Regions from separate parts of the Blautia sp. OF09-25XD genome, predicted to be linked through region 2. Evidence: riboswitches for the same ligand, from Rfam matches in the RefSeq annotation. Region 2 holds a riboswitch; the other holds the start of a gene.
What was found. A riboswitch is a leader RNA that binds a small molecule or an ion and turns the genes downstream of it on or off. The one in region 2 is predicted to bind lysine.
Positions count from the first base shown of each region.

Region 1: it holds a riboswitch for lysine, as region 2 does, so the genes downstream of both, dapA (4-hydroxy-tetrahydrodipicolinate synthase) here and DXA93_RS02315 (alanine/glycine:cation symporter family protein) in region 2, are expected to answer to the same signal.

Region 1 covers NZ_QUMG01000016.1:12,893-28,418, reverse strand. Annotated here, with positions in the region: gene DXA93_RS12660 (carbohydrate ABC transporter permease) at 1-233, opposite strand, end outside; gene DXA93_RS12655 (ABC transporter permease) at 246-1,175, opposite strand; gene dapB (4-hydroxy-tetrahydrodipicolinate reductase) at 1,567-2,328, opposite strand; gene dapA (4-hydroxy-tetrahydrodipicolinate synthase) at 2,364-3,254, opposite strand; lysine riboswitch at 3,406-3,580, opposite strand; gene DXA93_RS12640 (single-stranded DNA-binding protein) at 3,636-4,265, opposite strand; gene typA (translational GTPase TypA) at 4,671-6,500, shown strand; gene DXA93_RS12630 (polysaccharide deacetylase family protein) at 6,588-7,679, opposite strand; gene DXA93_RS12625 (hypothetical protein) at 8,060-9,274, opposite strand; gene DXA93_RS12620 (hypothetical protein) at 9,296-9,532, opposite strand; partial or broken gene rpoC (DNA-directed RNA polymerase subunit beta') at 9,841-13,564, opposite strand; partial or broken gene rpoB (DNA-directed RNA polymerase subunit beta) at 13,603-15,526, opposite strand, start outside.
Region 2 covers NZ_QUMG01000002.1:62,187-77,712, forward strand. Annotated here, with positions in the region: gene DXA93_RS02275 (MATE family efflux transporter) at 1-1,072, opposite strand, end outside; gene DXA93_RS02280 (AIM24 family protein) at 1,237-2,073, opposite strand; gene DXA93_RS19285 (GNAT family N-acetyltransferase) at 2,269-2,616, shown strand; gene DXA93_RS19290 (GNAT family N-acetyltransferase) at 2,604-2,837, shown strand; gene DXA93_RS02290 (hypothetical protein) at 2,834-3,385, shown strand; gene DXA93_RS02295 (class I SAM-dependent methyltransferase) at 3,372-3,977, shown strand; gene DXA93_RS17930 (hypothetical protein) at 4,050-4,466, shown strand; gene DXA93_RS02305 (peptide deformylase) at 4,508-4,918, shown strand; gene DXA93_RS02310 (maltose acetyltransferase domain-containing protein) at 4,962-5,087, shown strand; lysine riboswitch at 5,192-5,366, shown strand; partial or broken gene DXA93_RS02315 (alanine/glycine:cation symporter family protein) at 5,741-7,029, shown strand; gene DXA93_RS02320 (amidohydrolase) at 7,147-8,763, shown strand; gene DXA93_RS02325 (metal-dependent hydrolase) at 9,025-9,663, shown strand; gene DXA93_RS02330 (helix-turn-helix domain-containing protein) at 9,919-10,431, shown strand; gene DXA93_RS02335 (bacterial transcriptional activator domain-containing protein) at 10,362-11,006, shown strand; gene DXA93_RS17700 (hypothetical protein) at 11,003-11,176, shown strand; gene DXA93_RS02340 (winged helix-turn-helix domain-containing protein) at 11,173-11,523, shown strand; gene DXA93_RS02345 (phospho-sugar mutase) at 11,691-13,409, shown strand; partial or broken gene DXA93_RS02350 (alpha-galactosidase) at 13,518-15,526, shown strand, end outside.

The DNA.
Region 1 (15,526 bases), on a different contig from region 2:
ACCATAGGATCTTTAAATACGGTTTTGTATGCCTCCAGGCTGAAATCCTGCGGCAGAAGGCTGAAACCGTTCTGGATAATGGCCGATTCCGAAGAAAACGAGCCGGATACGATCATGATGAAAGGAACGAGGCAGACCAGCGCGATGATTCCGCAGAATCCGTACGCGATGATATCAAGTGCAACCGCATCTTTTCCTCTTTTGATTTTACTTGTATGACTGGAAGATCCCACTTTTCATCCCTCCTAGAATAAGGTGTAGTCTTTATCATAAAGACCAACCAGTTTGTTTACGATTACGACAGTGATAAAGCACAGTACCGACTGATACAGACCAACAGCTGCGGACATTCCGAAGTCGTTGCTGCTGATTAAGGCACGGAACGTCAGGGTATCAATTACATCGGTGTAGTTGTACAGAAGACCGTTACTTCCAACCAGGTTGTAGAACATATCAAAGTTTCCTTTGAAGATGCCTCCGACGGATAGCAGAAGCAGGATGATTGTGGTCGGCATGATCATCGGGATTGTTACTTTGAAAATTCGCTGGAACACGTTTGCTCCGTCGATGCGGGCTGCTTCATAAATCGAAGTGTCAATTCCCATAATCGCTGCCAGGTACATAACAGAACCGTATCCGATTCCCTTCCATACATTAAAGAAGACAAGGATAAACGGCCATGCCTTTGGTGTCGTGTAAAACTTGATTGGTGTTCCACCGAAGGTTTCAATCAGTCGGTTTAGAAAACCGTAGTCGGAACTGAAAATATTGAATGCCATAACTCCTACGATAACCCAGGAAATGAAATACGGCAGAAACATCAGCGACTGTGTGATCTTACGGTAATGTTTGTTGCGGATCTCGGTCAGAAGCACGGCAACGGCAATCTGCATCGTCGTGTTGATCGCAATAAATGCCAGATTATACAGCACGGTATTTCTGGTAACGAGTCCGGCCTGTCCTGATTTAAAGAAGAACTTGAAGTTATCAAATCCGTTCCACGGGCTTCCCCAGATACCTCCTGCGTAGGAGTATTTTTTGAATGCCATTACAATTCCTGTCATCGGGTAGTAGGAAAAAATCAGGGTATAAATTACTGCCGGTGCAAGCATCAGAAGAAATACCCGGTACTTGTAGAGCTTTTTGCAAAACCCTTTCCAACCATTCTTTTTCATCTTCTCATTCCCTTTCTTGTTTGCGCAACTTTTTTTGTTGCTCAACTCTTTATTTTTCTTTGTGCCATTATCATATCATTTCGGCATATTGTTTACAATTCGCAGTTTTTATAAGATATTTCTTGTCGAAATATACTGTTTTACTATTTTTTGTGCAAAATGCGCAACTTTAGCGTTTTACCTTGTTGCGCATTGATTTTTCCATTACCGTTTGCGATTTTCACGTTCTCTTTTGATATTCCGTATTTTTTCTTGTGTATTCTGCCAAATATTCTGCAAAATAACTTCCTCAATTCCGAAAATCCCGTTGTAAGAAAAGAAAAAGTGCGCAACGTTTCGCATTTTCGTTGCGCACTTTCTGGTTTCTATTCACTTTTTCCCTGTTTCTGCCTTATTTCGCAGCAATGACATCCTGCATGTCATACATGCCAGCCGGTTTTCCAGCCAGGAATTTTGCAGCCTCTACAGCTCCTTTTCCGAAAACTCCTTTGGAATATGCTCTGTGGGACAGGGTAACAACCTCGTCCGGGCCTGCGAAGATGACGTCGTGGTCGCCGACGATGGTGCCGCCGCGTACAGCAGAGATTCCGATTTCTTTCGGGTCACGCTGCTCGTGGCGCTGGCTTCTGTCGTATACGTAGTGGTACTGGTTGTCCATTGCCGCGTTCAGGCTGTCTGCCAGGGCGATGGCGGTTCCGCTTGGAGCGTCGCATTTCAGTTTGTGGTGTTTCTCCACGATCTCCATATCAAAGCCTGCTTCGGCAAGCACTTTTGCAGCTGCCTGTACCAGTTTCATCAGCGTATTCACACCAAGGGACATATTTGCAGAGCGGAGAACCGGGATTTCTTTGCTGGTCTCCTGCACTTTTTTGAGCTGATCCTCGGTGAGGCCTGTGGTGCAGAGGACGAGTGGAAGTTTTTTCTCCTTGCAGGCATCGAGCAGTGCGTCGGCTGCCTTGTAGGAAGAAAAGTCAACGACTACGTCTGCCGGAACATCGCATTCTGCCAGGCTTTTGAATACCGGATAATCGTTCTGGCCGTTGTCGTTCATATCGATTCCGGCTATGATTTCTGCATTTGCATCTTCTTTTACCAGGCCGGTGATGACCTGTCCCATATGGCCGTTGCAGCCATGCATAATAATTTTAACCATTGTCTTTTTCCTTCTTTACTTCGTGTATTCTTAACTTAAGCCAGTTTGATTCCAAAATCTTTCATAGCCTTTGCCAGGCGCTCCTGGTTCTGCGGCTCCATCTCGGTCAGCGGCAGACGAAGCGGTCCAACCTCTTTGCCCATCAGGTTCAGCGCTGCTTTTACCGGAATCGGGTTTACTTCGCAGAACAGCGCATCGATGAGCGGCAGTGCTCTCAGCTGGATTTCTCTGGATCCGGCCACATCGCCGTCGAGGAATTTCTGTACCATGTCGTGGGTCTCACGCGGTGCTACGTTGGAAAGAACGGAGATTACACCGCTTCCGCCAAGGGAAAGGATCGGCACAACCTGATCGTCGTTTCCGGAGTACAGATCGATCTTTCCATCGGTCAGCTGCATAATTTTTGCGACCTGGGAAATGTTTCCGGAAGCCTCTTTGACTGCAACGATATTCTCAACGTTGTTGAACAGATAGACGATCGTTTCCGGTGCAATGTTTACGCCGGTTCTGCCCTGAATGTTGTAAAGGATGACCGGCACTTTGACGCTGTCTGCGATTGCGGTAAAGTGTGCAATCAGGCCCTTCTGTGTTGCTTTATTGTAATACGGAGAAACGAGAAGAAGTCCGTCCACGCCGTATTTTTCTGCTTCCTGAGACAGATAAATTGCTGTCTCCGTGCTGTTGGAGCCGGTTCCTGCAATTACCGGGATTCTGTGATTTACTTTTTCCACGGTATATTTGATGGCATCCAGATGCTCCTCATGGGACAGGGTCGAAGCCTCACCGGTGGTTCCGCAGATAACGATGGCGTCGGTTCCGCCGGCGATCTGCTCCTCAATCAGTTCTCCGAGTTTTTCGTAATTCACTTCCTGTGTTTCGGTCATCGGTGTGATAATTGCAACAGCTGCACCTTTAAAAATAGACATTCTCTTTTCCTCCTGTATGTTGTGTCAGATAAAACCATAAGAAATCAGTCGCCGGAGCTTATCTCCCACGGAAAATTTCACTTTCCGTTTAAAAAAGAGGCGCCTCATCCCAGATAAGATCGCCTCCAAATTCACACATACGCAGTATCTATGATCAGATAGCTCTCCATCTCTCGATGACAGTCGCAGATTTTTTCAACCTGCGCCCAGGAGCATACCGGTTCAGCGCCGGATGTCCTTCGGCATTCTTCCCTTTTCCTCTTCTTCTTTTGCTGCTGAGGCATCCGAAAAGGTACTCTTGAAGTAATGCGACCTCTATCCACTTCAGTTCTGCTTTTACTATAGCATCATTAAATTTTCTTGTCAACAGCGGATCGCGCTTTAACTCTCACTATATTCCAGCTTGCTCACCGAAACCTCATATGCAGTCCGCTTTTCCATTTCCGTCTCGCTCAGCCGCTTCATATATTCCCGGCTCTGGATCCGTCCCCAGATGAGAACGTGGCCGCCCACGGCAAACGCAGAGGCATACCGCGCATTCCGTCCCCAGCAGATGCACGGGATATAATCTGATTTTCCATACGGACGGTTGACCGCGATCAGAAGGTCGGCGATCTCTCTTCCCAGAGGTGTTTTCCGGTAGACCGGCGGTTTACATATGTATCCATCGAGGTAAATCTGGTTGGATTTGACGGAATCGTCCTCTTCCTCCACGAAGCTTAATTCCCGCGCAAATACGGAGAGTACCAGACGGTTCTTCTTCTCCTCGTGGCGGTTGTAGGACCGGAACTGACCGCTGATGCAGATCCACTCACCCTGGTAATCCTGTGATACATCCACCAGCCGCTCGGAGACCATCACCGGAATGATGTCCTGCGATTCACTCAACCGCTTGACCATCACATCGACGAGGTAAAAGCCCTCTCCGAATACCTGATGGCTGAATGTAAACGGGGAGACAATCTCTCCCATGATAACCACCTGATTGTTTTCAATCATCTTGTCTGCCATAATGAAAATCCCCTTCCTTTGTCTTTTCTTTCTGAATATTGATTTCTGATCGGTACTTTGCTGATCTATAATCCTAATGTATGAACCACATTTCTTTTTCAGAACCACTTTTTTCCAGATTTTTTTATTTCTATTCAAATCAGCATTCTGCCCAATTTTTTGTATATGTTTCTGTAAAAACCGCACCACATGCTTCGTATTTTCTACCATTGCAATACAAAAAATGTCACATCTTCCCTGTTTTTTTTCTCTGTTCTGTGCTATAATAGTTCAGATAGGCAGGCATCCAGCAGAGACAAAACGGCAAGGCACCTGCCTTTGTGCTGTGATAAACATTCCCGGCCGGCTTGAAATTTTGAAAAATTGAACCCGGCAGGGTCAACTCATAGGAAGAGGAATGAAGAAATGAAAACAACGAGAGAAGATGTAAGAAACGTTGCCATCATCGCCCATGTCGATCATGGTAAAACTACACTGGTAGACGAGCTTCTGAAACAGAGCGGCGTTTTCCGTGCCAATCAGGAGGTTCAGGAACGTGTCATGGACTCGAACGATATCGAGCGTGAGCGTGGAATCACCATTCTTTCCAAAAATACAGCAGTTTACTACAAAGGAACGAAAATCAACATCATCGACACCCCAGGCCATGCGGACTTCGGCGGCGAGGTTGAGCGAGTTCTGAAAATGGTAGACGGCGTTATTCTGGTTGTAGACGCATTCGAGGGCGCTATGCCGCAGACCAAATTCGTGCTGAAAAAAGCACTCGAGCTGGATCTGTCCGTTATCGTCTGCATCAACAAGATCGACCGCCCGGAAGCACGCCCGGATGAAGTTATCGACGAAGTGCTCGAGCTTCTGATGGACCTCGATGCATCTGACGAACAGCTTGACTGTCCGTTTCTGTACGCATCCGCAAAGATGGGTCATGCGGTACTCGATCTGAACGATACCCCGAAGGATATGACTCCTCTGTTCGAGACCATCCTGAAATACATCCCGGCTCCGACCGGCGATCCGGAAGCTGGCACACAGCTTCTGATCAGTACCATTGACTACAACGAATACGTTGGACGTATCGGTGTCGGCAAAGTTGAAAACGGAACGATCCGCGTGAACCAGGACGTTATGCTGGTCAACCACCACGATCTGACCAAGAAGAAAAAAGTAAAGGTCAGCAAACTGTATGAATTTGACGGACTGAAAAAAGTAGAGGTTACTGAGGCAGGCATCGGTTCTATCGTTGCTGTTTCCGGTATCCCGGATATCCACATCGGAGATACTCTCTGCGGCGATCTGGACAACCCGGTTTCCATCCCGTTCCAGAAAATCTCCGAGCCGACTATTTCCATGAACTTCATCGTAAACGACAGCCCGCTGGCCGGTAAAGAAGGTAAATACGTAACTTCCCGCCACCTGCGTGACCGTCTGATGCGTGAGCTGAACACTGACGTTTCTCTCCGCGTCGAGGAGACTGATTCCGCAGACTGCTTCAAGGTTTCCGGCCGTGGTGAGCTGCATCTGTCCGTCCTGATCGAAAACATGCGCCGTGAGGGATATGAGTTCGCAGTAAGTAAGGCAGAGGTTATCTACAAAGAGGACGAGCGCGGACGCAAACTCGAGCCAATGGAAATCGCATACGTTGACGTTCCGGATGAGTTCTCCGGTACTGTCATCCAGCTCCTCAGCGAGCGTAAAGGCGAGCTTCACGGCATGAGCCGCGCAAGCGATGGTTCCACCCGTCTGGAGTTCGAAATCCCGGCACGAGGCCTGATTGGTTTCCGTGGAATCTTCATGACTTCCACCAAAGGAACTGGTATCCTGAACACCGAGTTTGAAGATTACGCACCGTACAAGGGCGACATCGAATACCGCAAACAGGGTTCCCTGATCGCTTTCGAGGCAGGCGAGTCCGTTACCTACGGTCTGTACTCCGCACAGGAGCGCGGTACTCTGTTCATCGGACCTGGCGAGAAGGTTTACGCCGGTATGGTTATCGGACAGAACGGTAAGGCCGAGGATATCGAGCTGAACGTCTGCAAGACGAAACACCTGACCAACACCCGTACTTCTTCCTCCGACGAGGCACTGCGTCTGACTCCGCCGAGAATCCTTTCCCTGGAGCAGGCTCTGGACTTCATCGACAAGGACGAGCTTCTTGAGGTTACTCCGGTTTCCTTACGTATCCGTAAGAAAGAGCTGGATTCCAGACTTCGTAAGAGAGCGGCAATGAAATAAATTTTCATAAAATGACATAAGAACCGCCGGTTCACTCTTGATTTGAGAGTAAACCGGCGGTTCTTTGTCGTTTTTCTATTCTGTTTTCTATTCGTTTGTCGTTCCGCCATGGAAGCCGTAATACGTCTCTCCCGCTGCAAGATCCACGCCGTTTGCCGCTGCAAGAGTATGAATCGTGACAAGCTCATACCCGCGGTTGATCAGCTCCGGCACGATCGTTGCACACGATTCTACGGTCGTCTCGTGGATATCATGCATCAGGATAATGTCTCCCGGGCTTACACTGTCGAGAACGGCGCTGATGTTTGCCTGTACATTTTTTGTCTGCCAGTCCAGGGTATCGACATCCCACATGATGCTCGGGCGGCCGATAGATGCGAGCAGTTCATCGGTGCTGTTTCCATACGGGAAACGGATGACAGTTGCACCCTGTCCGTTGTTGTACTGGGCGATCAGATCATCCGTCATCTGGAACTGGGCAAGGCCGTCGTCGGTGCTCAGTTCTTTCATATTCGGATGCGCATAGGAGTGGTTTCCAAGCTCACAGCCGATCGCCGCCATGCGCGGGATCACATCTGCACCGTATTTTTCCACATTGCTGCCGAGCATAAAGAACGTCGCCTGTGCCCCGTACTGCTCCAGCGTATCGAGAAGCGTGCTGGTATAGACGCCTGGGCCGTCATCAAAGGTCAGGGCTACCATCATCGAGCCGTTGCGGTCTGGCTGGTAAACACCCTGGTCATCAAAGTAACAGCCTTTTCCGCCGATCGCTTTCCAGCCAGTCGCCATGTAACCATTGGAATCAAAATGGTACTGGTTTCCGTCGATATCTGCCCAGCCGTTGACGTAGTACGTTGTGGCATCCGTTGCGTACCACCAGCCCGACGAGCTGTACTGCCATCCCGGCGTCTCATTCGGCGGCGTGGTCTCCGCAAGCTTCTTAATTCCCGCATTTCCCGATCCGTCCTCCGCCTCCGGCGCCGTCTCGCTCACCGTCTTTGCGGCTGTGTCATTACTCAGTACAATTCCTTTTTTCGCAAGCTGCGCTCCCGCAAATTTCCAGATAAGCGCAAGAAAAAGAAGGCCGATTACCACACACAGGGAAATCCGTGATACTTTCTGCATCATCTGTCTGCGGCGCATCTGCTTTCTTCTCTGTTTCAATGATTTTCTTTCCATATGATCTGTTTATACTCCATCGTCCCGCCCCTTTGCGGAACTTTCTTCCATCGTAACACAAACGTTTTTCGACATTTTTCTACTTACTATCATAACGTGATCTGACCTAAGATGCAAGGCACAAATTCTTACATTTTTCCACTTCTGGTAAATTAATGTTTATCGTTTCTTAACATCTTGTCACAAAAAAAGAGTGACTCTGCACCCATGGTAAAAGCGGATACAAAATCACTCTTTGTCACTCTCTTTTAAAAAACCTGGTTTCTTTCTGGTGCTTTGCCACCAAATCACAAGTCTTTCACCTGTCCAGCCTGATTATCCTCTCTGCTTAAGAGTAACTGCAAAGTTTTAACGTTGCCAGAACAACGGAAGCAAACACCTTATGCCTCATGTCCTATTTTAGTCAGGAAATCGCTGCCCATCACCCATTTTTCGTTTTCCAGCGTCACAACGGACTCGAGTTTCCAGGTGACGGTCTCTATTTTGGTTTTGCGGAAGAAATGGAGGAAACGGGTTCGTCGCTCGATCGCAGCGGTCACGTTGGTTTCGATCTTCATCTGGTTGGATTCGTTGGTTACGGTTGTGGAGACGCTGCTCACGGTGATGCTGGTGATTCCGGTGTTGGTGTCGCTGTTCAGGTAGGCATCGCAGAGCTGCTGGTACTGTTCTTTGGCGGTTTTCTGTACGGCGGTGTCGGCGGAAAATTCATTTTTGATGGTGCTGAAGGATTTTCCGGCGGCTGCGGCTGTGAATACCTTGTCCAGGGACTCTTCTGCGCGGTCGGCGATGGTTTTGCCGGTGGAATCGTTGAGTTTTAAATCCGGCAGGAATTCCATGCTGCTGTTGTCCTGCACGAGGACGATCTCGCGGTATGGGTCTTTCTGTTTTTCGGTCAGTTCAATGGTGTGGCCGCCGAGGAAGAGATACGGGATTTTGTAGATGCTGACGTTATCTGCCGTCTCTTTTAAATACTTTTTCCCGACCTGCACGCCGTCCAGATAGAACGAGGCATCCGCCGGGACGGTGATTTCGACATCCGTCACGCAGCTGTCTTTCGGCACAACGTACCACTCTTTGAAGTTCCATTTTACGGTATCCCCGGCGGCGATCTCCAATGTTTCTTCCTGCGAGTCGCTCATGCCTTTTAACGTGTACCGCACAGTATAAATCCTGTTTTCCCCGGTCTCAAGATTCTGTTTTCTGCGCATGAAAAAGCTCTTGATCTCCGGTGTTCCCTGCCCGTCAGTGCCGTCCTGTTTTGCTTTCCAGGTCATTGCATTGACGTAGTTCTTCCGCGACAGAAACGTGCTGTCCGGGAACTGGCATACATCGTATGCACTGTTCCAGTCTCCTGCCAGGCATGCTTCCACGTAATTCCGTCCTGCCGCCTGCGGCGCATACAGATACGCGCCTGCCATAAAAAATACGGCGCACAGAATCAGAAACAGACTGAGATTCACGATCAGAATCCGCAGACTCATCGGCAGATCACGAAATTTTGCCGCCCGTATTTTCACAGAAAGCTCCGTCGTCTCTTCTCCGTCTTTTTCCACATGGCGGAATCTTTTTCCTTTTCTTTTCCACTTCTGGAGCATAGTTTACCTCATCTTTTCCTCTTATTTAGACTGTTCTTTCACCGCATACGTATGCACCCGGTCGCTCTTCTGGCTGTATGCCTCTCCCTCGGAATAATACTCCTCCGATGTCGTGGAAAAACGCGTAATCGTCTCTTTCACACGCTCTCCCGCCGTTTGCTGGTGGAGAAACAGCGCTGCAATCATCAGAATCACAAATATATCCAGAATCAGTACCGCCGCATTTGCCACGATGCCAGGTAATTTTTTTATCCACATAGGCTTCCCTCTTTTCTGTCTCCATTGTAACAAAATGCTCCCGAAAACACAAGGAAAGCAGAGACCCCGGCGAACCGAAAATTCTCTGCTTTTCACAAATGACATATTTATTTTTTAACCTTGTTTCAATCCACAGTCGGTAATTTCACAGAGTCTGACATGTCAGCAGAATGCTGACTGTGGTTTGCCTCATGTCAGTGGGGGATACCGATTTCTCTCCGCCCGCCACTGCCGTTAACTTTCTTATTTGCAATTCATCTCACCACCTATAGAGGTGGGAGAATCCTTGCTATTATTTGTTGAAGGGTTTACTCCTCGGTATCATCCTTTGACGGAATCATTTCCTCAAAGTCGAAGTCGAGCATCGGCTCTTCCTCTTCAGCTGACGGCTCTTCAACCGGAGCTTCTGCCATCGGAGCTGCCGGAGCATCGTCCTCAAGATCTTCGGTCAGAATCAGATCCTCGTCCTCTTCTTCCTCGATCATGCTGTCGGTATTCAGATGAATGTTGCTGTAGCACTTCATACCGGTACCGGCCGGGATCGGTTTACCGATGATAACGTTCTCTTTCAGGCCTACCAGATGGTCAACCTTACCCTTGATAGCAGCGTCGGTCAGAACCTTGGTGGTCTCCTGGAAGGATGCTGCGGACAGGAAGGAATCGGATGCCAGGGATGCTTTGGTGATACCAAGCAGTACCTGTTTTCCTTCTGCCGGCTCTTTGCCTTCTGCGATCAGAGCTTTGTTGGTCTCGTCGTAATCCAGGAAGTCTACCATGTCGCCCGGAAGGAATTCGGTATCTCCGTTTTCCTCGATGCGGATCTTCTTCAGCATCTGGCGAACGATAACCTCGATATGCTTATCGTTGATTTCTACACCCTGCAGACGGTAAACTCTCTGTACCTCGCGGATCATGTAATCCTGAACGGCACGTACACCTTTGATCTTCAGGATATCATGCGGGTTGACAGAACCTTCGGTCAGCTCGTCTCCGGCTTCCAGAACAGTTCCGTCTGCGATCTTAATACGGGATCCGTAAGGGATCAGGTATGTCTTGGATACGCCGTCTTCCGGATTGGTAACAACGATTTCGCGTTTCTTCTTGGTGTCTTTGATCTGTGCAACACCGGCGATTTCGGTGATGATGGCAAGTCCTTTCGGCTTTCTTGCTCGAAAAGCTCCTCGACACGAGGAAGACCCTGTGTGATATCTCCACCGGCAACACCACCGGTATGGAAGGTACGCATGGTCAGCTGTGTACCAGGCTCACCGATCGACTGTGCTGCGATAATTCCGACAGACTCACCAACCTGTACTGCCTCGCCGGTTGCCATGTTGGCACCATAGCATTTTGCGCAGATTCCGTTACCGGAACGGCAGGTAAGAATGGTACGGATTTTTACTTTCGTATAATGCTCACCGTTCTCGTTGATGCCGTCTTTGATGACACGGGCAGCACGTTTCGGGGTGATCATATGGTTTGCTTTTACAATGACGTTGCCGTCCTTGTCTTTGATCGTCTCGCAGGAGAAACGGCCTGTGATACGATCCTGCAGACTCTCGATCTGCTCTTTTCCGTCTGTGAACTCGCTGACCCACATACCCGGAATTTCGTCCTTGCCCTCGGCACAGTCGATTTCACGGATGATCAGGTCCTGAGAAACGTCTACCAGACGACGGGTCAGGTAACCAGAGTCGGCGGTACGAAGCGCGGTATCGGACATACCTTTTCGTGCTCCATGTGCGGACATGAAGTATTCCAGTACCTGAAGACCTTCACGGAAGTTTGACTTGATCGGCAGCTCGATGGTGTGTCCGGTTGTATCGGCCATCAGTCCTCGCATACCGGCCAGCTGTTTGATCTGCTTATCGGAACCACGGGCTCCGGAGTCAGCCATCATGAAGATGTTATTGTATTTATCCAGTCCGTCGAGCAGTGCTTTTGTCAGCGCATCGTCGGTCTTCTTCCAGGTATCTACAACCTCTTTGTAACGCTCTTCGTCTGTAATCAGACCACGTTTGAAGTTTCTTGTAATCTTGTCTACCGTTGCCTGTGCTTCGGCGAGCATCTCCGGCTTCTGCGGCGGCACGGTCATATCGGAAATGGATACGGTCATGGCTGCACGGGTGGAGTATTTATATCCGGTTGCTTGATATAGTCCAGAACCTCTGCGGTTTTGGTAGCTCCGTGTGTATTGATGACTTTTTCCAGAATCTGTTTCAGCTGTTTCTTTGCAACGAGGAAATCAACCTCAAGCGCAAGCTCGTTACCCGGAACCGTACGGTCTACGTATCCCAGATCCTGCGGCAGAATCTCATTGAAGAGGAATCTTCCGAGTGTGGAGCTTACGTTCTGCTGCATTACAGTACCATCTTCCATCTCTTTTTCGCAGCGGATGGTAATCTTGGTCTGCAGGGTAATGTATCCGTTCTCGTATGCCAGGATGGCTTCGTTCATATCGCGGAAGAAGCTTCCTTCGCCCTTCTCGCCCGGACGCTCCTGTGTCAGATAGTAGATACCAAGAACCATATCCTGGGAAGGAACGGCTACCGGACCACCATCGGACGGTTTCAGCAGGTTGTTCGGAGAAAGAAGCATGAAACGGCACTCTGCCTGCGCTTCTACAGACAGCGGCAGATGGACAGCCATCTGGTCACCGTCGAAGTCGGCGTTGAATGCGGTACAAACCAGCGGGTGCAGCTTAATCGCTTTACCTTCTACCAGAATCGGCTCGAACGCCTGGATACCCAGACGATGCAGGGTAGGGGCACGGTTCAGCATAACCGGATGCTCTTTGATGACGTCCTCGAGAACGTCCCATACCTGCGGCTCGAGTTTCTCGACCATTTTCTTTGCATTTTTGATGTTATGTGCAGTGCCGTTGGAAACCAGCTCTTTCATAACGAACGGTTTAAACAGCTCGATTGCCATTTCTTTCGGCAGACCGCACTGGTAAATCTTCAGTTCCGGTCCTACGACGATAACAGAACGGCCGGAGTAGTCAACACGTTTACCAAGAAGGTTCTGACGGAAACGGCCGGATTTACCTTTCAGCATGTCGGACAGAGATTTCAGAGGACGGTTTCCAGGACCGGTTACCGGACGGCCGCGGCGGCCGTTGTCGATCAGGGCATCAACTGCCTCCTGGAGCATACGTTTCTCGTTGCGCACGATGATATCCGGTGCACCGAGCTCCAGCAGTCTCTTCAGACGGTTGTTACGGTTGATGATACGGCGATACAGATCATTCAGGTCGGATGTTGCAAAACGTCCTCCGTCAAGCTGTACCATAGGACGCAGATCCGGCGGAATAACCGGAACCGCATCAAGAATCATCCACTCCGGACGGTTTCCGGACTCACGGAATGCCTCAACAACCTCAAGTCTCTTGATGATGCGGGCTCTCTTCTGTCCGGTAGAATCTTTAAGACCTGCCTTTAATTCAGCAGACTCTTTTTCCAGATCGATTGCCATCAGAAGCTCTTTGATGGATTCCGCACCCATACCTGCACGGAAGCTGTTTCCGAACTCCTCTCTGGCATCCTGGTATTCTTTCTCGGTCAGAACCTGTTTGTACTGTAATTTGGTATCGCCTGCATCAAGAACGATGTAGTTTGCGAAATACAGAACCTTTTCCAGAGTTCTCGGAGACAGATCCAGGATCAGTCCCATACGGGACGGAATTCCTTTGAAATACCAGATGTGGGATACCGGAGCTGCCAGCTCAATGTGTCCCATACGCTCACGGCGCACACTGGATTTTGTTACTTCTACGCCGCATCGGTCGCAGATTACGCCTTTGTAGCGAATTTTCTTATATTTACCGCAATGGCACTCCCAGTCTTTGCTTGGTCCGAAGATTCTTTCACAGAACAGACCGTCTTTTTCCGGTTTCAGCGTTCTGTAGTTGATGGTCTCCGGTTTTTTTACCTCGCCATGGGACCACTCCCGGATTTTCTCCGGGGAGGCAAGTCCTATTTTGATGGCATCAAAGCTCATCTGGTAATTTTCTTTTTTTGCTGTTTCTGGCATTTGATTACCCCTTTCCTCGCAAAGCGAAGATCTACAAGTTACATGTCATCATCTGAACTTTCATCCAGATCAAGATAAGAGTCTTCTTCTTCATCCTCTTCCACATCTACCATTTCTTCTCCGTCAAATTCTTTCTTGGAGAATCCATAGTCACCAAATCTCTCGTCCTCTCTGTCAGAGTAACGGTCTCCCTCGATGATGTGGTTCAGGTTGGTATCACCGTAATCAACTGATTCCATAATTTTAACTTCGGTATTGTCATCACGCAGTACGCGGACATCGAGTGCCAGGGACTGCAGCTCTTTCAACAATACTTTGAAGGATTCCGGAATACCAGGCTCCGGAATATTGTCGCCCTTGATGATGGCTTCGTATGTCTTCACACGGCCAACCACATCGTCAGACTTCACAGTCAGGATCTCCTGCAGCGTGTAGGATGCACCGTACGCCTCAAGAGCCCAAACCTCCATCTCTCCGAAACGCTGTCCACCGAACTGAGCTTTACCACCCAGAGGCTGCTGTGTAACGAGGGAGTATGGGCCGGTAGAACGGGCATGAATCTTATCGTCTACCAGGTGATGCAGTTTCAGGTAATGCATGTGTCCGATTGTCGTTCTTCCATCGAACGGCTCACCGGTACGTCCGTCGCGGAGCTGTACCTTACCGTCTCTTGCGATATCAACACCCTTCCACAGTTCTCTGTGATCCAGATGCTCTTCCAGATACTGATATACTTCCGGAAGCAGAATATCTTTATATTTCTCGGAGAATGCATCCCATTCCATGTTTACATAATCGTTTGCCAGTTCCAGGGTATCCTGAATATCTTTCTCGTTTGCGCCGTCGAAAATCGGGGTGGATACGTTAAATCCAAGCGCTGCTGCTGCAAGGCTCAGGTGGATCTCCAGCACCTGTCCGATGTTCATACGGGACGGCACACCCAGAGGATTCAGCACGATGTCCAGCGGACGTCCGTTCGGCAGGAACGGCATATCCTCTACCGGAAGTACACGGGAAACGACACCCTTGTTTCCGTGACGACCAGCCATCTTATCGCCGACAGAGATTTTTCTCTTCTGTGCGATGTAGATGCGGACTGCCTGGTTTACTCCAGGAGAAAGTTCGTCGCCGTTTTCACGGGTAAATACTTTGGCGTCCACGATGATACCATACTCACCGTGCGGTACTTTCAGGGAAGTATCACGTACTTCTCTTGCTTTCTCGCCAAAGATGGCACGGAGCAGACGCTCCTCTGCGGTCAGCTCGGTTTCTCCCTTCGGAGTTACTTTTCCGACCAGAATATCACCGGCACGTACCTCTGCACCGATGCGGATGATTCCACGCTCGTCCAGGTCTTTTAAGGCTTCATCGCCGACGCCCGGAACGTCTTTTGTGATCTCTTCCGGTCCAAGCTTGGTGTCACGGGCCTCTGCCTCGTACTCCTCGATGTGGATGGAAGTGTAAACATCATCCTGTACCAGACGCTCGCTTAAGAGTACGGCGTCCTCGTAGTTATATCCTTCCCAGGTCATAAATCCGATCAGCGGGTTTTTACCAAGAGCAAGCTCGCCCTGGTAGGTAGACGGACCGTCTGCGATTACTTCGCCGGCCTCTACATGGTCACCTTTAAATACGATCGGTTTCTGGTTGTAGCAGTTGCTCTGGTTGCTTCGCATGAATTTGGTCAGATGGTAAACATCTTTTGTTCCGTCATCATTGTTCATGCGGATCTCGTTGGAGCAGGAATAGGAAATGGTTCCTGCTTTTTTTGCAACGACGCAGACACCGGAGTCTACGGCTGCTTTTGCTTCGATACCGGTTCCTACTACAGGAGCATCGGTGATCATCAGCGGTACGGCCTGACGCTGCATGTTGGATCCCATCAGCGCACGGTTCGCATCGTCGTTCTGAAGGAACGGGATCAGCGCCGTAGCAACGGAGAATACCATCTTCGGAGACACG
Region 2 (15,526 bases):
TGCGGAGTACCTCGGCGGCAAACGAGCGCACCTGCGGGTCAGGAGTCAGAATGCTAAAGACGAACGGACAGAAGATCATCATCAGACCTCCAGTGATGGCCATCAGGACTGCGCCCATGGCAATGCAGATATTTCCGTAGCGTTTCGCCAGCTTGTAATTTCCGGCGCCGTAGCTTCTGCCGACGAGCGTTGTCGCGGCGGAACCGATGCCGTAGCCTGGCATGTAGCAGAGGCCTTCGGCGGTGACGGCGAACGAATTGGCCGCAATCGCAATGGAGCCGAGCGGGGCAATCAGCATGGTGGCAGCAACCATGGCGCTGTTCATCGCGATTTCCTGTACGGCAACCGGCACACCGATTTTGAATGCAGTTTTCAGAATTTTCGTATCAAAAACCGTTTTTTCCTTCCGGCGGAGACGCAGCCGCGGATTGCGGACACAACAGAACCAGGCACCCGTGAGGCTGATGACGGCGCAGGCCAGCATCGTTCCCATACCGGCACCCATGACACCGAAAACCGGAATCAAAAGAGCATTGAAAATGATATCGAGCACGCACATGACGGCATTTAAAATACTGGGCGTCACCATATCACCGCTGCACTGCAGGAAGGACGACATCAGCGAGTTGAGCTGGGAAAACGGAAGCATGATGGCAAACATCATAAAATAGAGCGTGGCATTCCGCCGGATCTCCTGCGCACCGCCGAGCCACCCCGGCAGCGGATGACTGATCAGAAGCCCGATCAGGCACAAAACAGCCGACACAACAAGCGCGGACGCGATGCCATGCCGCACAACATCCCTTGCCTTCTTGTCATGATTTCCCCCGATCTGATGCGCTACCTGAACAGAAAAACCGGCTGAAACCGCATAAATCGTACCGCTGAGGAGCCACGTCGTCGACGAAACCAGTCCGATCGCCGCCGAAGCATTCGCCCCAAGCGCGCCGACCATCGCGGAATCAATGTATTGCATCGCAATCGTAGTAATCTGTGTAAGAATCGCAGGCAGACTTAATCGCCCGACCTGCTGAATCTGCGGTTTCAGTTCAGTCCAGTTTATTCTATTCATCATTTTCTCCAGAACATGTATTTTATCGTATGGTTTTTCTTAAGAATGTAAAGATAAATGCGTATTTTACGCTAACATGTTTTGAAGAAAGTGTCAATCAAAAACGAGGTTTAATTTGACTTTTTTCTATGCGTATTAGGCATAGGGGCGGAGAGGATTCGAATTTAATTTTCCGGCGGAAGGTTGTTCTTCACAGCGGGGTTCGCCTGGGTCGTGTTGGTTGCAGTCGGCAGGGAATCTGTCGGGGCGACCGGGCTCATGAGGACGCGGCCGGTTCCGCGGTAGACGTTGACGAGGCCTTCACCGCTGACGGCGGAGCCGACGAGGGTTCCGGTGGAGCGCTCTACGGTGAAATCAAGGTTGGAGGACCAGCAGACGGCGAGGTTTCCATCGATTTTCAGTTCGTCGTTTTCGAGTTCGACTTCGATCAGCTCGTCCTCAGGTACGTTGCTTTCGAGGGCAACGGCGCCTCTGCCGACGAGGCTCAGATTGAAGAAGCCTTCGCCGCCGAGGACAGCGGAGGAAATGCTCTTGCGGGCGGTCAGTTTGGTTTTGACTCTGCCGTCGCAGGCGAGGAACATGCCGTCCTCAATCGTCATTCCGGAGGAGCCCCATTTCTCGACATCCACAAGAATGATGTATTTGTAGGTCGGTTCCAGCACGAGATATCCGTCGCCGACGTACTCCGGTTTTACGGCAGATTCCTTTGTCATGGCGCCTTTGATGGCCTTTCCGAACAGGTCGCCGATCCCTTTGATTCCGGCGGTCGCCTGTACATGGCCGCCCATCCACTGCATCGCACCGGACTGGATAATCGCGGAGTGCTCCTTGTCCAGTTCAATGACAACCTGGCGGCGGCGCACATTCATTTTGCTCATGTAATACTCCTCCATGGCAGTCATCGGCGAGACGCTGGAATCCTGGAGATATTCCATGACGTGGAAATTTTCGATGGACTTGGTGAATTTCCGGTTTTCGTTTTCGAGATTTAAAATTTTCATAGGCACGTTCCTTTCTTTCATTAAGAAGAAAAATAGTGATCCGTCTTGTTTCTTTTATTATACAGGAAAGAAAGCAAAGAGCACAGAAAAATTTAGAAAAAAAGGAAATCTGGAAATCATGTTGTCCATTTTTCAGCGGAGTGATAAGATAAAGTTCAGAAAACGCAAGCAGTACGGTCAGAGGAGGAATTTATTATGAGTACAATTACTGTCAGAGATGCAAAAATAGAGGATGCCGCACGCATTCTGGAGATTTATGCTTATTATGTAGAATACACCGTCATTTCTTTCGAGTGGGACGTGCCGTCTCTGGAAGAATTTGAGAACCGCATGCGTGATATCATGAAAAAATATCCATACCTCGTCATCGAGCAGGATGGAAAAATCGAAGGTTATGCATACGCACATGCCTTTGTCGGCCGCGCCGCATACGACTGGTCGAGCGAGCTGACCATTTATCTCGATCACAATGCAAGAAAAGGAGGCCTTGGCCGGAGACTGTATGAAGAGCTGGCGGACCGCCTGAAAAAATGGGCATTCTGAACCTCTACGCCTGCATCGGCTATCCGCAGGTCGAGGATGAATATCTGACGAAAAACAGCGCCGAGTTCCATGCGCATCTCGGATTCGAACTCGTGGGAACCTTCCACAACTGCGGCTACAAATTCGACCGCTGGTACGATATGGTCTGGATGGAAAAAATCATCGGCGAGCCGCACGCGGGACAGCCGGCAGTAAAATCATATAGTGAGATAAAAGAATGAGCACAATAACAACGTATACAAGAAAACATTTTGACCCTGTGCATCCCGCTCCGGAACTGCTCTGTGTGGAGGATTTTGCGCATGCGCTGCCGATGATCTGCCGCGGAAACGGCCATGTGACGACGTTCTGGTCAGTGGGAGAGCACTGCATCTGCTGTGCGAAAGAGGCGGCCGCGCGCGGCTATTCCCGGCGGCTGGTGCTGGCGTGCCTTCTGCATGACGCGAGCGAGTGTTACATGTCGGACGTGCCGCGGCCATTAAAACAGGAAATGCCGCGGTACCGCGAGATCGAGGACCATCTGCTTTCGGTGATTTATGAGAAATATCTTGGCAGTGATCTGACGGCGGAGGAGCAGCGGATGATGAAACAGATCGACAATGATCTGCTGTGGTACGATTTGACGAATCTGCTGGAGGAGCCGCAGGAGGGGGATGCACCGAAGCTTCACATCACGCTGGACTACGCGGTGCGGCCGTTTGATGCGGTGGAACAGGAGTATCTGGAATTATTCGAACAGTATCGGGAGACGGGCGATGAGAGAGGATAAAAACGAAAACCGCTGGGACAAGCTGCTTCAGATCCACACAATGGGGCGGGACGACAGCCGGTCGGATCTGTACCGGTATCCGTATGAGCCGACCCCGTACTGCGTGCTGGAGCGGATGGCAAACACGGGGATGATCCGAAAGGGAAATACGCTGCTCGATTACGGATGCGGAAAGGGCCGCGTAGATTTCTTCTTATCGGCGCAGACCCGGTGCCAGTCCATCGGTGTGGAGTATGATGAGCGGATTTATGCGAAGGCAATGGAAAACAAAAAGGCGGCGGCCTCTGGTGCGCGGACGGAGTTTGTGCTGGAGAGCGCCGAAAATTTTCCCGTTCCTGCGGAAGTGGACCGGGTGTATTTTTTTAACCCGTTTTCGCTTGAAATCTTAAGAAAAGCGATGGCAAGACTGCTGGAATCGTACTACGAAAATCCGCGGGAGATCCAGCTGTTTTTCTATTACCCGTCGGATGCTTATATCTCGTATCTGATGACGGTGCCGGAACTGGAATTTCTCGATGAGATCGACTGTATGGATCTGTTTCCGGGCGGGGATAGCCGGGAGCGGGTTGTGATTTTTACGATTCAGGAATAAAAAGTTTTGTAACAGCAAAAACCGTGTGGAATACAAAAAAGCATGAATTATATTTGAAGAAAGGGCGTTTTTATGAAATATCAGGTAATGCGAATTGAGGAAGACCTTGATTTCGGCTGTGAGGAGCGCGGTGCCGACGAGCCTGTCATGGCAGTTGTTGTTTTGAAAGATGAAAACGGAACAGAATCGCGCATCCGCCAGGAGGATCAGATGCTGTATGACTGGAACATCGAGGAGGGCGACACCGTTATTCTGAATGAAAACGGCGAATTGCGAAAAGTACTCTCCGGTGATTGGACGCAGAATTGCAATTCGAAAAATGTAGATACGACAAAATTCGTCAACATGATGCAGGCCGTCAAAGCCGGAAAACAGATTGACTGGATCTGTCCGTTCTGCAGCGGAACAGTAGAACGATTGGAGCAGAAAGGCGGAAAAAACGTAATCGGATGCACATCGTGCGATATGTGGATTCAAATAGAAAATTAAACGATTTTGGCCTTTAAGGCCGAAAGAGAAAGGAAACACAAATGGTAAAACCAATTATGAGAGACGTTCTCTTCCTCGGACAGAAATCCGTCCCGGCGACAGAGGAAGATCTGCAGGTGGGAAGAGATCTGCAGGACACACTGGCAGCAAACCGCGAGGCATGCGTCGGCATGGCGGCAAATATGATCGGCGTGAAAAAACGCATCATCATCGTAAACGCCGGATTCCGCGACATCATCATGTTCAACCCGGTGATCGTCCGCAAAAGCGGCCCCTACGAAACAGAAGAAGGCTGCCTTTCCCTGCCAGGCGTGCGGAAAACAAAGCGGTACCAGAACATCGAAATCGAATACTACGACTGGAACTGGAAAAAACAACGCCAGAAATTCACCGGCTGGCCAGCCCAGATCTGCCAGCATGAGATGGATCATCTGGAAGGGATACTTATTTAGATCCTACAGCAGACAGGAGGACAGTATGACAGACAGAGAATGAATGGTAAAAGGAATCATTTACAACCCGAATGTGGAAGAGCTGGCCAAAGAGCAGTCCGGCTATATGGAGCGTCTGTGGAAGTTCAACCAGCTGAAGCCGTCAGAGGGAGACAAGAAAGTCAAATAAATCAGGACAAATTTCGAAAATATAAAATTTTTGTAAAATAATGTCGAAAAAACGATTGACAAGTAGCGAAAAGAAACATATGATAATACCTGTCAATATACATATTCGGCAATAGAGGCGCGAAGGCTAAGAGTAGCTGTCCTGAGACAACGGGGTCTGGGACGGGCAGGGAAAGGAGCATTCGCCGAAACGGGGCAGTTCCCGAAAAACTGTCTGCGTTGGGGTACAGTCGAACAGGCTGTGCACTCTCACCGTACTGGTGGAGGAGCTATTGCTTCATGAACGTAGATTTAATGGAGCAGTGGTGAAGACCGCTGCTCTTTTTATTGTACTGCAGTTGGAACCGTGACAAAAGGTTCCAGGGGTGGAAATCTGTTTGGTTGGAGAACGAAAGACGAAACGGGTGTTACAGGATACGTCTGAAGAAAACTGTTGCCGGAAAAGAAAAAAGGGAGGATTTTGACATGATAGCATTTCTTAACTGGCTGGACGGTGTCCTTTGGGGCGTGCCGCTGATCGCGCTGATGATTCTGACCGGTCTGTACTTTACCGTTCGTTCTGGATTTTTCCAGTTCCGTCACTTTGGCTGGATTATGAAGAGAACCGGCGGAAAACTGTTCCAGAAAGAAGACAAAGCAAGTGAAGGAAAGGGTATGCTTTCCTCGTTTGAGGCGATTTCGACCGCTATCGGCGGTACCGTAGGATTCGGTAATATCGCCGGTGTTGCAACTGCAGTTGCAGCAGGCGGCCCGGGAGCCATTATGTGGATGTGGCTTTCGTCTCTGCTTGGTATGATATTAAAACAGGTTGAGGTTACCCTCGGCTGCTACTACCGTCACACCAACGAAAAAGGTGAGTACTACGGCGGTCCGACTTACTACATGGAGTGCGGACTTGGCGAGGAGCGCCACTGGGGCAAGCTGTGGCTGATCCCGGCGCTCATCTTCGGCATCGGTATTTTCTCCACCTTCTTCGTAACCTCTTCCAACCTGACCGCATCTCAGGTCGTAGCCGGTGCGTTCGGTATTGAGAATATCAATCTTGGAAGCTTCAAAGTAGAAGGCGTTATCGTGATGGGCGTTCTGCTCTGCATTCTGACCTATGTCGTTACAAGCGGCGGTACGAAGAAAATCGCAAGTCTGTTCAGCAAGCTCGTTCCATTTATGAGCGTTCTTTATATCTTGATGGGAATTGGCATGATCATCATCAACATCAACCGCGTTCCTGGCGTATTTGCAGCATCGTAACAAACGCATTTACCGGAACAGCAGCGATCGGCGGTTTTGCCGGCTGCGCAGTCAGCGAGATTATCCGTGTGGGTATGGCGCGTTCCGTATACTCCAATGAGGCTGGATGGGGTACTTCTCCAATGATCCATGCTTCCGCAAAAACACCGCATCCGGTAGAGCAGGGTCTGTGGGGATCTTTCGAGGTATTCTTTGATACCATGGTTATCTGTACGATCACCGCACTTTCCGTTATCTTAAGCGGAAACTGGACCGACGGAACGAACGGCGGAACACTTGCTTTAAGTGCATTTGCAAGCGGATTCGGCAAATTTGGAAGCATCCTTCTGGCAGTCATCATGGTCATTTTCACTGTAACGACTTCCGGCGGATGGTTCACCTACTATCTGGCAATTCTGGAGCATCTGTATAAAAAAGAAGGCAAGATGAAAGATATCGTCATGAAAATCTTCTACGCAGTCCGCGCTCTGCCGGGCGTACTGTGGACGATCTATCTGGTAAAGACAAACAACCAGGGCTTTATCTGGACTGTCGTTGATATCACATCTGCGATCCCGACCTTCGTCAACGTAGCAGTGATCCTGATTCTCTCGAACCAGTATTTCAAACTGCTGAAAGACTACAAAGCAAGAAACTTCGGCCAGGGCACGGTAGACAAGAACGCCTGCCTGTTCTACGAAGAGAAAACGAAATAAAAAATATTCAAAAGCGAATCCAGACACGCATGAGAATAGCGTGTCTGAATTTGTATATTGCGCAAATGGGCAGAAAAGAATAGAATCAAATTTAGATGACAGTAGGAGGATAATGATATGAAAACAATTTACAAAAACGGAGCTGTCTACACCGGAAAACTGCCGCTTGTCGAAGCGTTTGCAGTAGAAGACGGCAAATTTGTTTTCGCCGGAAGCAGCGCAGAGGCAGATGCCCTTGCAGCAGCCGGCGACAAAGTTGTAGACCTCGGCGGAAAATTCGTCTGCAGCGGTTTTAACGACAGCCATATGCACCTTTTAAATTACGGAAGCTCCCTGCTGAAAGCGCAGCTTGCCGCACATACCGAAAGCCTGGAAGATATGCTCGCCTGCCTCGACACCTTCCAGAAAGAGCATCCGCGAAAAGACGGCGCATGGCTGATGGGCCGCGGCTGGAATCAGGATTACTTCACGGACGTGGACCGCATGCCGAACCGCTACGATCTTGACCGCGTATCAACTGAAGTTCCGATCTGCGCGACGAGAGCGTGCGGCCACTGCCTCGTAGTCAACAGCAAAGCGCTGGAACTCCTCGGCGTCACCGCAGATACCCCGCAGCCGGAGGGCGGAGAGATCGGTATGGAAAACGGTGAGCCGGACGGAAGATTCTTCGACAATGCAATGGAACCGGTTTACGACAGCATTCCGGTGCCGAGCAAAGAGGAAATCAAAGATATGATCCGCAGCGCCTGCAAAGCCCTGAACAGCTACGGCGTCACCAGCAGCCAGAGTGATGATTACTGCGTTTACCGCGCCGTTCCGTGGCAGACCGTCAACGAAGCATACAAAGAACTCGAGGATTCCGGCGAGCTGACCGTCCGCGTTTACGAGCAGAGCAACTTTACCGATCTGGAATCCTTAAAAGGTTTCGTTGAGGCTGGAAATGTGACCGGCATCGGCACAGACCGCTTTAAAATCGGCCCGCTGAAAATGCTCGGCGACGGCGCACTCGGTGCGAGAACAGCATTCCTCAGTCGCCCATACGCAGACGACCCGTCCACCTGCGGAATCCCGGTATTCACCCAGGAAACCATGGATGAGATGATCGGCTACGCCAATGCACACGGCATGCAGGCTGCAGTTCACACGATCGGTGATGCGTGCCTCGACCGCGTGTTAAGTGCCTATGAAAAAGCCCTTGCTGAAAACCCGAGAGAAGATCACCGCCACGGCATCGTGCACTGCCAGATCACAAGAGCCGATCAGCTTGAAAAAATCGCGAAAATGCATCTTCACGTTTACGCACAGAGCATCTTCCTCGATTACGATAACCATATCGTAGAGGAGCGCGTCGGCAAAGAGCTTGCGAGCACAAGCTACAGCTGGAAGACGCTGATGAATAACGGCGTCTCCGTCAGCAACGGAACTGACTGCCCGGTAGAGCTGCCGGATGCCCTCGCCTGCATGCAGTGCGCTGTCACAAGAACAACGCTGCGCGACCATGTCGGCCCGTACCTGCCGGATCAGAAATTCACCGTACAGGAAGCACTCGACAGTTACACGATCCGCAGTGCCGAGGCAAGTTTCGAGGAGAACGTGAAAGGCCAGATCGCAGAAGGCATGATGGCAGACTTCGTCGTACTGGGTCAGAATCCGTTTGAGGTGGATGAGAGCACGATCAAAGACATTCCGGTGTGCCGGACGTATCTTGCTGGTGAACTGGTATATGAAGCATAAAGATATAACTCAAATGAGCGATAAATGTCAAATGAAAATTCATACAATGAAGGGAAAAACGTGAAATAAGATAACCTGGAAATAGTATGGAATAAAGGCAGAAACAGAGGAGAACCTCCTGCGGCGATAAACGGTCGCAGGAGGTTCTTTTTTTGATCCTGATAGGACCATACGGTCGTAAAAGAATCGAACAAATGGTTGCATAAAAGGGCGGGAATGTGCTATGATAAAGGAAATTTTACGAAAGGAAAAAACAGACAAATGCTTGGAAGAACACATTTTTTTATTGGAACAGCAGCGGCACTTGCTGTTTTACAGCCGCAGACGGTTCCCGCGCTTGTGGCCGGTGCCGGGGCTGCCGCGATCGGCGGTTTGATCAGTGACATTGATGTCGGCACTTCACAGGCGCACCGCGATGCCGATAAGATTATTACGGCAACAGTTGCAGTTGCGGTGCTCACAATTCTTGCGGAGTATAAACTGAATCTTGGAATTTACCGCCGCCTCACAAGCGACAGCAGCGTGCTGCGTCTCCTCACCGGAACGGCAGCATTTTTGCTGATCTGCGCCTATGGGAAACAGCAGCCGCACCGCTCCTTCATGCATTCATTTGCGGCGCTGGCATTGCTGACGGCGTGCGTGGACATCATCTACCCGGATGCGTCCGCTTATTTTACCGTGGGCTTTCTGTCCCATCTGGTGCTCGATTTTTTCAACCGGAAACCGGAAAAGCTGTTCTGGCCCTGGAAGAAGGGATTCTGCCTCGGATTCTGCTCAGCACGGGGACTTGTGAACCGCGCACTGCTCGGGTGCGGCATGGTATCTCTTGCTGTAGTACTGGTGCTCTCGGCGCCTGCAGGGCGGCTGATGGCTAAAATCATGCGGGCAATTTACGGATGAGATGGGATTGACAAAAAGATAACAAGACAAAAGAAGAAAAAGCAGGAATTTTTCGGTGTTAAAGTTAATATTTTATACATTTTATAGTAGGATTTTTGATTAAAATGATGTAAAATAGAAAACAGAAATCCGGCGTCCGTAATTGTTTTTGAAATGAACGAACAGGGAACCGCCGGCCCGTTACCGCAGCCGATTGCGGAGCGCAGCGCAACCGACCACAGAGATTAGAGCACAACAGGCAATACAGGAGTTAGTATGAACGAAGAAATGAAAAACCAAACAGAACAGTTACCGCTTTTAAAAGTACACATGATGGGAAGTTTTTTCCTGGAGTACGGCGACCAGCCGATTTCCTTCCGGAAAACAATGGCAACAAAATCGATGAGACTTCTGCAGATTTTCCTCTATAACAAGGACAATGGAATTTCCAGAGGAAGACTGTTGGAGAGCACATACGGAAGAGAAGATGTGGCGGACGCGGCAAACAGCCTGCGTGTCGGCGTACATCGCCTGAAAAGAAGCCTTGTCGAGGCAGGACTTCCGCAGTTTGAGTACATTTATACACAGAAAGGCGTTTACCACTGGACCAGCCCGATGCCGGTCGAGGTAGATGCGATTGATATCAAAAATAAGATCCTGGAAGCAGGAAAAGAGACGGACGAGAAAGCGCGCATGGATCAGATGATCGAGCACTGGAGCTGTACACCGGAGAGTTCCTTGCAGATTTCGGCGAGGAAGAGTGGGTACAGGCGGAGCGCGCGCAGCTGAAAAAAGTATATTCCGATGCACTGAAAGAAGTAAGTGAGTATCTTCTGAAAAACGAGGAGTTCGATGAGCTGCAGAAACTGACTTCTGTTGCTTCCGAACTGTATCCGTTCGACGAGTGGCAGGCAGTCCAGATGCAGGCGCTGATCGGCCTGGAGAGATACAAAGAGGCCATGAAACTGTACGAGCAGACCTCGAAACATTACTTTGAAGAGCTTGGCGTTACACCGAGCGAGAAACTGGTGGAGCAGTACCGCTATCTGGGAAGCCGCATGGGCAGCAGACACCGCGTGATCGAAGAGGTACAGGCAGATCTTCAGGAGAGCCCGGGAGAAAAGGGCGGAGCATTCTTCTGTTCCCTCGCCGGATTCCGTGACTGCTACCGACTTGTTTACCGTATGTCCGAGCTGAACGGACAGATGCCGTGGCTGATGCTGTGCACCATTACAGACGGAAAAGGTTACCCGGCAAAAGGCGGTCCGCGCCTTGACCGTATGTCCGAAAAGCTGCTTGAGGTAATGAAACGCAGCCTGCGTCATTCCGATTTTTTGCAAAATACAGCCCGTCCCAGTATGTGATTCTGCTGCAGGGCGGCAGCCAGAGAGGATGCGAACTCGTCTACAAGAGAATCAGCGAGCGCTTCTCCGAGGAGAAAAAAGGCTGGGCAAAGAATCTGAAATACAGTGCACTGCCGGCAATTCAGATCGAAAAAGAGCTTGAGTTCTTAGAAGGAGACGATGTTTTATGATTCGCGTACAGCTGCTTGGAAGATTCCGCATGTACGATGAAACACGCTGCCTCAACGAGGAAGCGATTCATTCCCCGATGATCACAAAGCTGCTGGTTTATATGATCTGCAACAAAAACCACATCGTAACACTGGAACAGTTAACCGAAGCACTCTGGACGGATGAGGAGAGTGAAAATCCGTACGGAGCACTGAAAAATATGATGTACCGTCTGCGCGGAACGCTGCGGAAGGTATGGCCGGTTAAGAGAGGATCATGCCTGCTATATGAAGGCTGTCATGGAACTGACGAAAAGCCTGGAGCACCGCAGACCGCAAAGGAAAAGTACAGGTTCTCAGTGATCTAAAAGAGCTTTATCAGGAACCAAGAGAATTAGAAAAAATAAATTAATTTTTAAGTTGACAGCAGACTAAACAAATGGTAACTTTAAGCTGTGATGAAACGAGCTTAAATCCAGAAAAAGTCTGCTGTCTTAAGTTAAATAAAGTACAACAGACAGGGAGGATAACAAACATGAGTTACAGAGAAGTATATGAAAAATGGTGCAATGATCCATATTTTGATGAGGCATCCAGAGAAGAGCTGAAAGCACTCGAAGGAAATGAGGCAGAAATCGAAGACCGTTTCTACCGTCAGCTTGAGTTCGGTACCGGCGGACTCCGCGGTGTCATCGGAGCGGGTACCAACCGCATGAACATCTACACCGTACGCCAGGCAACCCAGGGCCTTGCCAACTACATCATTTCCCAGAACGGACAGGAAAAAGGCGTAGCCATCGCACACGATTCCAGAAGAATGTCTCCGGAATTCGCACGCGAAGCAGCACTCTGCCTGAATGCAAACGGAATCAAAACGTATCTGTTCGAGTCCCTGCGCCCGACACCGGAGCTTTCTTTTGCTGTCCGTGAATTCGGCTGCATTTCCGGTATCGTCATTACCGCAAGCCACAACCCGAGAGAGTACAACGGATACAAAGTATACTGGGAGGACGGCGCACAGATTACACCGCCGCACGACAAAAACATTCTCGCAGAGGTAGCAAAAGTAACCGAGTTTTCTGCCGTTAAAACGATGGAAGAAGATGATGCAAGAGCAGAAGGCCTGTTCCAGGTCATCGGAACCGATTTTGATGACCGTTACGTTGCAAAATTAAAAGAGCAGAGCATTCATCCGGAAATCATCAAAGATGCGGCAAAAGATATGAAGATCGTCTACACACCGCTTCACGGAACCGGAAATGTGCCGGTACGCCGCGTTCTGCGCGAGCTTGGCTTTAATCAGGTTTACGTTGTAAAAGAGCAGAAAGTGCCGGACGGAAACTTCCCGACGGTGGCTTACCCGAACCCGGAAGACGAGAAAGCATGGACACTGGCGCTGAAACTGGCAAAAGAAGTAGACGCTGACATCATCCTTGCAACCGACCCTGATGCAGATCGTCTCGGCGTTTATGCAAAAGACAGCAAGACCGGCGAGTACGTAAGCTTCACCGGAAACATGTCCGGTATGCTGATCGCAGAGTATATTCTGCGTGAGCGCACCAAGAACGGAACCATGCCGGAGAACCCGGCACTCGTTGAGACGATTGTTACGACCGATATGGCAAAAGCAATCGCAAAAGCTTATAACGTGGCACTGATCGAGGTTCTGACCGGATTCAAATACATCGGCGAGCAGATCAAATTTTTTGAGCAGAGCGGTGCACACAATTATGTATTTGGTCTGGAAGAGAGCTATGGCTGCCTGGCCGGAACATATGCAAGAGATAAAGATGCCTGCGTGGCAGTTATGATGCTCTGCGAGGTTGCTGCATACTACAAACAGCAGGGCAAAACACTGTGGGATGCCATGGTGGATATGTACGAGGAGTACGGCTACTACAAAGAGGGTCTTGCAACGATGACCTTAAAAGGTATCGACGGTGCAAAAGAGATCCAGACCATGATGACCAACTTCCGTGAGAACCCGCCAAAAGAGCTGGGCGGTTTCCAGGTTCTTGCCGTACGCGATTACAAAGCAGATGTACGCCAGGATCTCGTAAGCGGAGAGAAGAGCGCGACCGGACTTCCGTCCTCCAACGTTCTTTACTATGAGCTGGAAAACAACGCATGGTGCTGTGTGCGCCCATCCGGTACTGAGCCGAAGATCAAATTCTATTTCGGCGTAAAAGGCACATCCCTTGAAGATGCAGCCGAGAAACTGGAAAAATTAAAAAATGCAATGGTAACTGCTTAAACGCTGTGTGATATAGAAACAAAAAAAAGGCCTCAGCCCGGCGGGTGAGGTCTTTTTGTACAAAAATCGGCCCGGCGGATCAAGCTTACCTGAAATAAGGAGAAGAAAATGGCGATTTTATATTATGATGAGAAAAAGCTTTTTCAGTTAAATACAGAGAATACGACGTATGTGATCGGCCTGAGCCGGAAGGCTACGTCGGACATGTTTACTACGGACCCCTTCTGCACGGAGAGCCGGATCTGTATCCGCTCCGCATGGATGAGCCGCCGTTCACCCCGTCCGTCAATAAGAGAGAGAAATCTTCGTTCCTCGACCGTTTTCCAATGGAATACCCGACCGGAGGAGTCGGCGATTACCGTGAGAGCTGTCTGAATATAAGAAATGCACAGGGCCGTATGGGATGTGAGATTTTCTTTGATTCCTATGAAATTTTCAAAGGAAAACGCCCGCTGACCGGTCTTCCGGCTTCTTTTGGAACCGAGGACGAAGTAGAAACTCTGGAAATCACCTGCAAAGATCCTGTTCTTGATCTTGTTGTTATCCTTTCCTACTCTGTTTTTACAAAAGAAAACGTTATCACCCGAAGTGTCCGCGTGAAAAATGAAGGCAGTGAAGCGCTGAAGGTAGAGAAAATCTACAGTGCCTGCCTCGATATGGACAACGAAGACTTTGAGATGCTTTCTCTTCATGGATCCTGGGGAAGAGAACGCCACATCCAGCAGGGTGCGCTCCGTTACGGAAAACAGCTCGTTTCCTCCGGAAGAGGCGAGTCCAGCCATCAGGAGCATCCGTTCGTGGCAATGGTAACACCGGGAACGGATCAGGAGCGCGGCGAGGTTTACGCAATGCATTTCGTATATTCCGGAAACTTCATCGGTCAGGTGGAACGATGCCAGTTCGACACCGTGCGTATGGTGATGGGTATCAACCAGGAGGAGTTCTGCTGGAATTTAAAAGCCGGCGATGAATTCCAGGCGCCGGAGGTTGTTATGGTCTACTCTGCCGAGGGACTTGGCAAAATGACGCGTTCCTACCATGCATTTTATCGCAGACATATGATCCGCAGCCCGTACAACCACAAAAAACGCCCGATTCTGATTAACAACTGGGAAGCAACTTACTTTGATTTTGATACCGATAAACTCCTCGATATCGCAAGAGAGGCAAAAAAAGACGGCATCGAGATGCTTGTTATGGATGACGGCTGGTTCGGAAAACGAAATAAAGACGATTCTTCCCTCGGTGACTGGGTTGTCAACGAAGAGAAGATCAAAGGCGGCCTGAAAAATCTGGTTGACAAAGTGAATGAAATCGGTCTTGAATTCGGTATCTGGTTCGAGCCGGAGATGATCTCCCCGGACTCTGATCTCTACAGAGAGCACCCGGAATGGGCGATTCAGATTCCGGGAAGAGAAGCGACTGAGATCCGCTGCCAGTACGTGCTGGATCTCTCCCGCCCGGAAGTGCAGGATTATGCGTATGAATGTGTGGCAAAAATCCTGCGCAGTGCAAACATCAAATACGTGAAATGGGATATGAACCGTCAGTTAAGCGACCTGGGAAGCACCTACCTGGACAAAGATTCCCAGCAGGAGCTGTTCCACCGCTACGTGCTCGGTATGTATGCGATGCAGGAGCGTCTGGTACAGGAGTTCCCGGATCTGCTTCTGGAGAACTGCTCCGGCGGCGGTGCACGTTTCGATCCTGGAATGCTTTACTACAGCCCGCAGATCTGGTGCTCCGACGACACCGATGCGATTGAGCGTCTGGAAATCCAGGAGGGAACAGCCCTCATTTACCCGCTCTGCTCAATGGGTGCACACGTCAGCGTATGCCCGAACCACACGGTTGGCCGTGTAACTCCGTTTACAACGAGAGGCCATGTGGCACTGGCCGGAACGTTCGGCTATGAGCTTGATATCACAAAACTGCCGGAAGAAGAGAGAAAGCTGATTCCGGAGCAGACCGCGATGTATCACAAATATCATGAACTGATCCGCGAGGGAGAGTATTATCGTATTCTTTCCTACCGTGAAAACCACAGATCCGATTGCTGGGCAGTAGCTTCTGAGGATAAAAACGAAGTGCTTGTAACTTACGTACAGGTGCTGGCA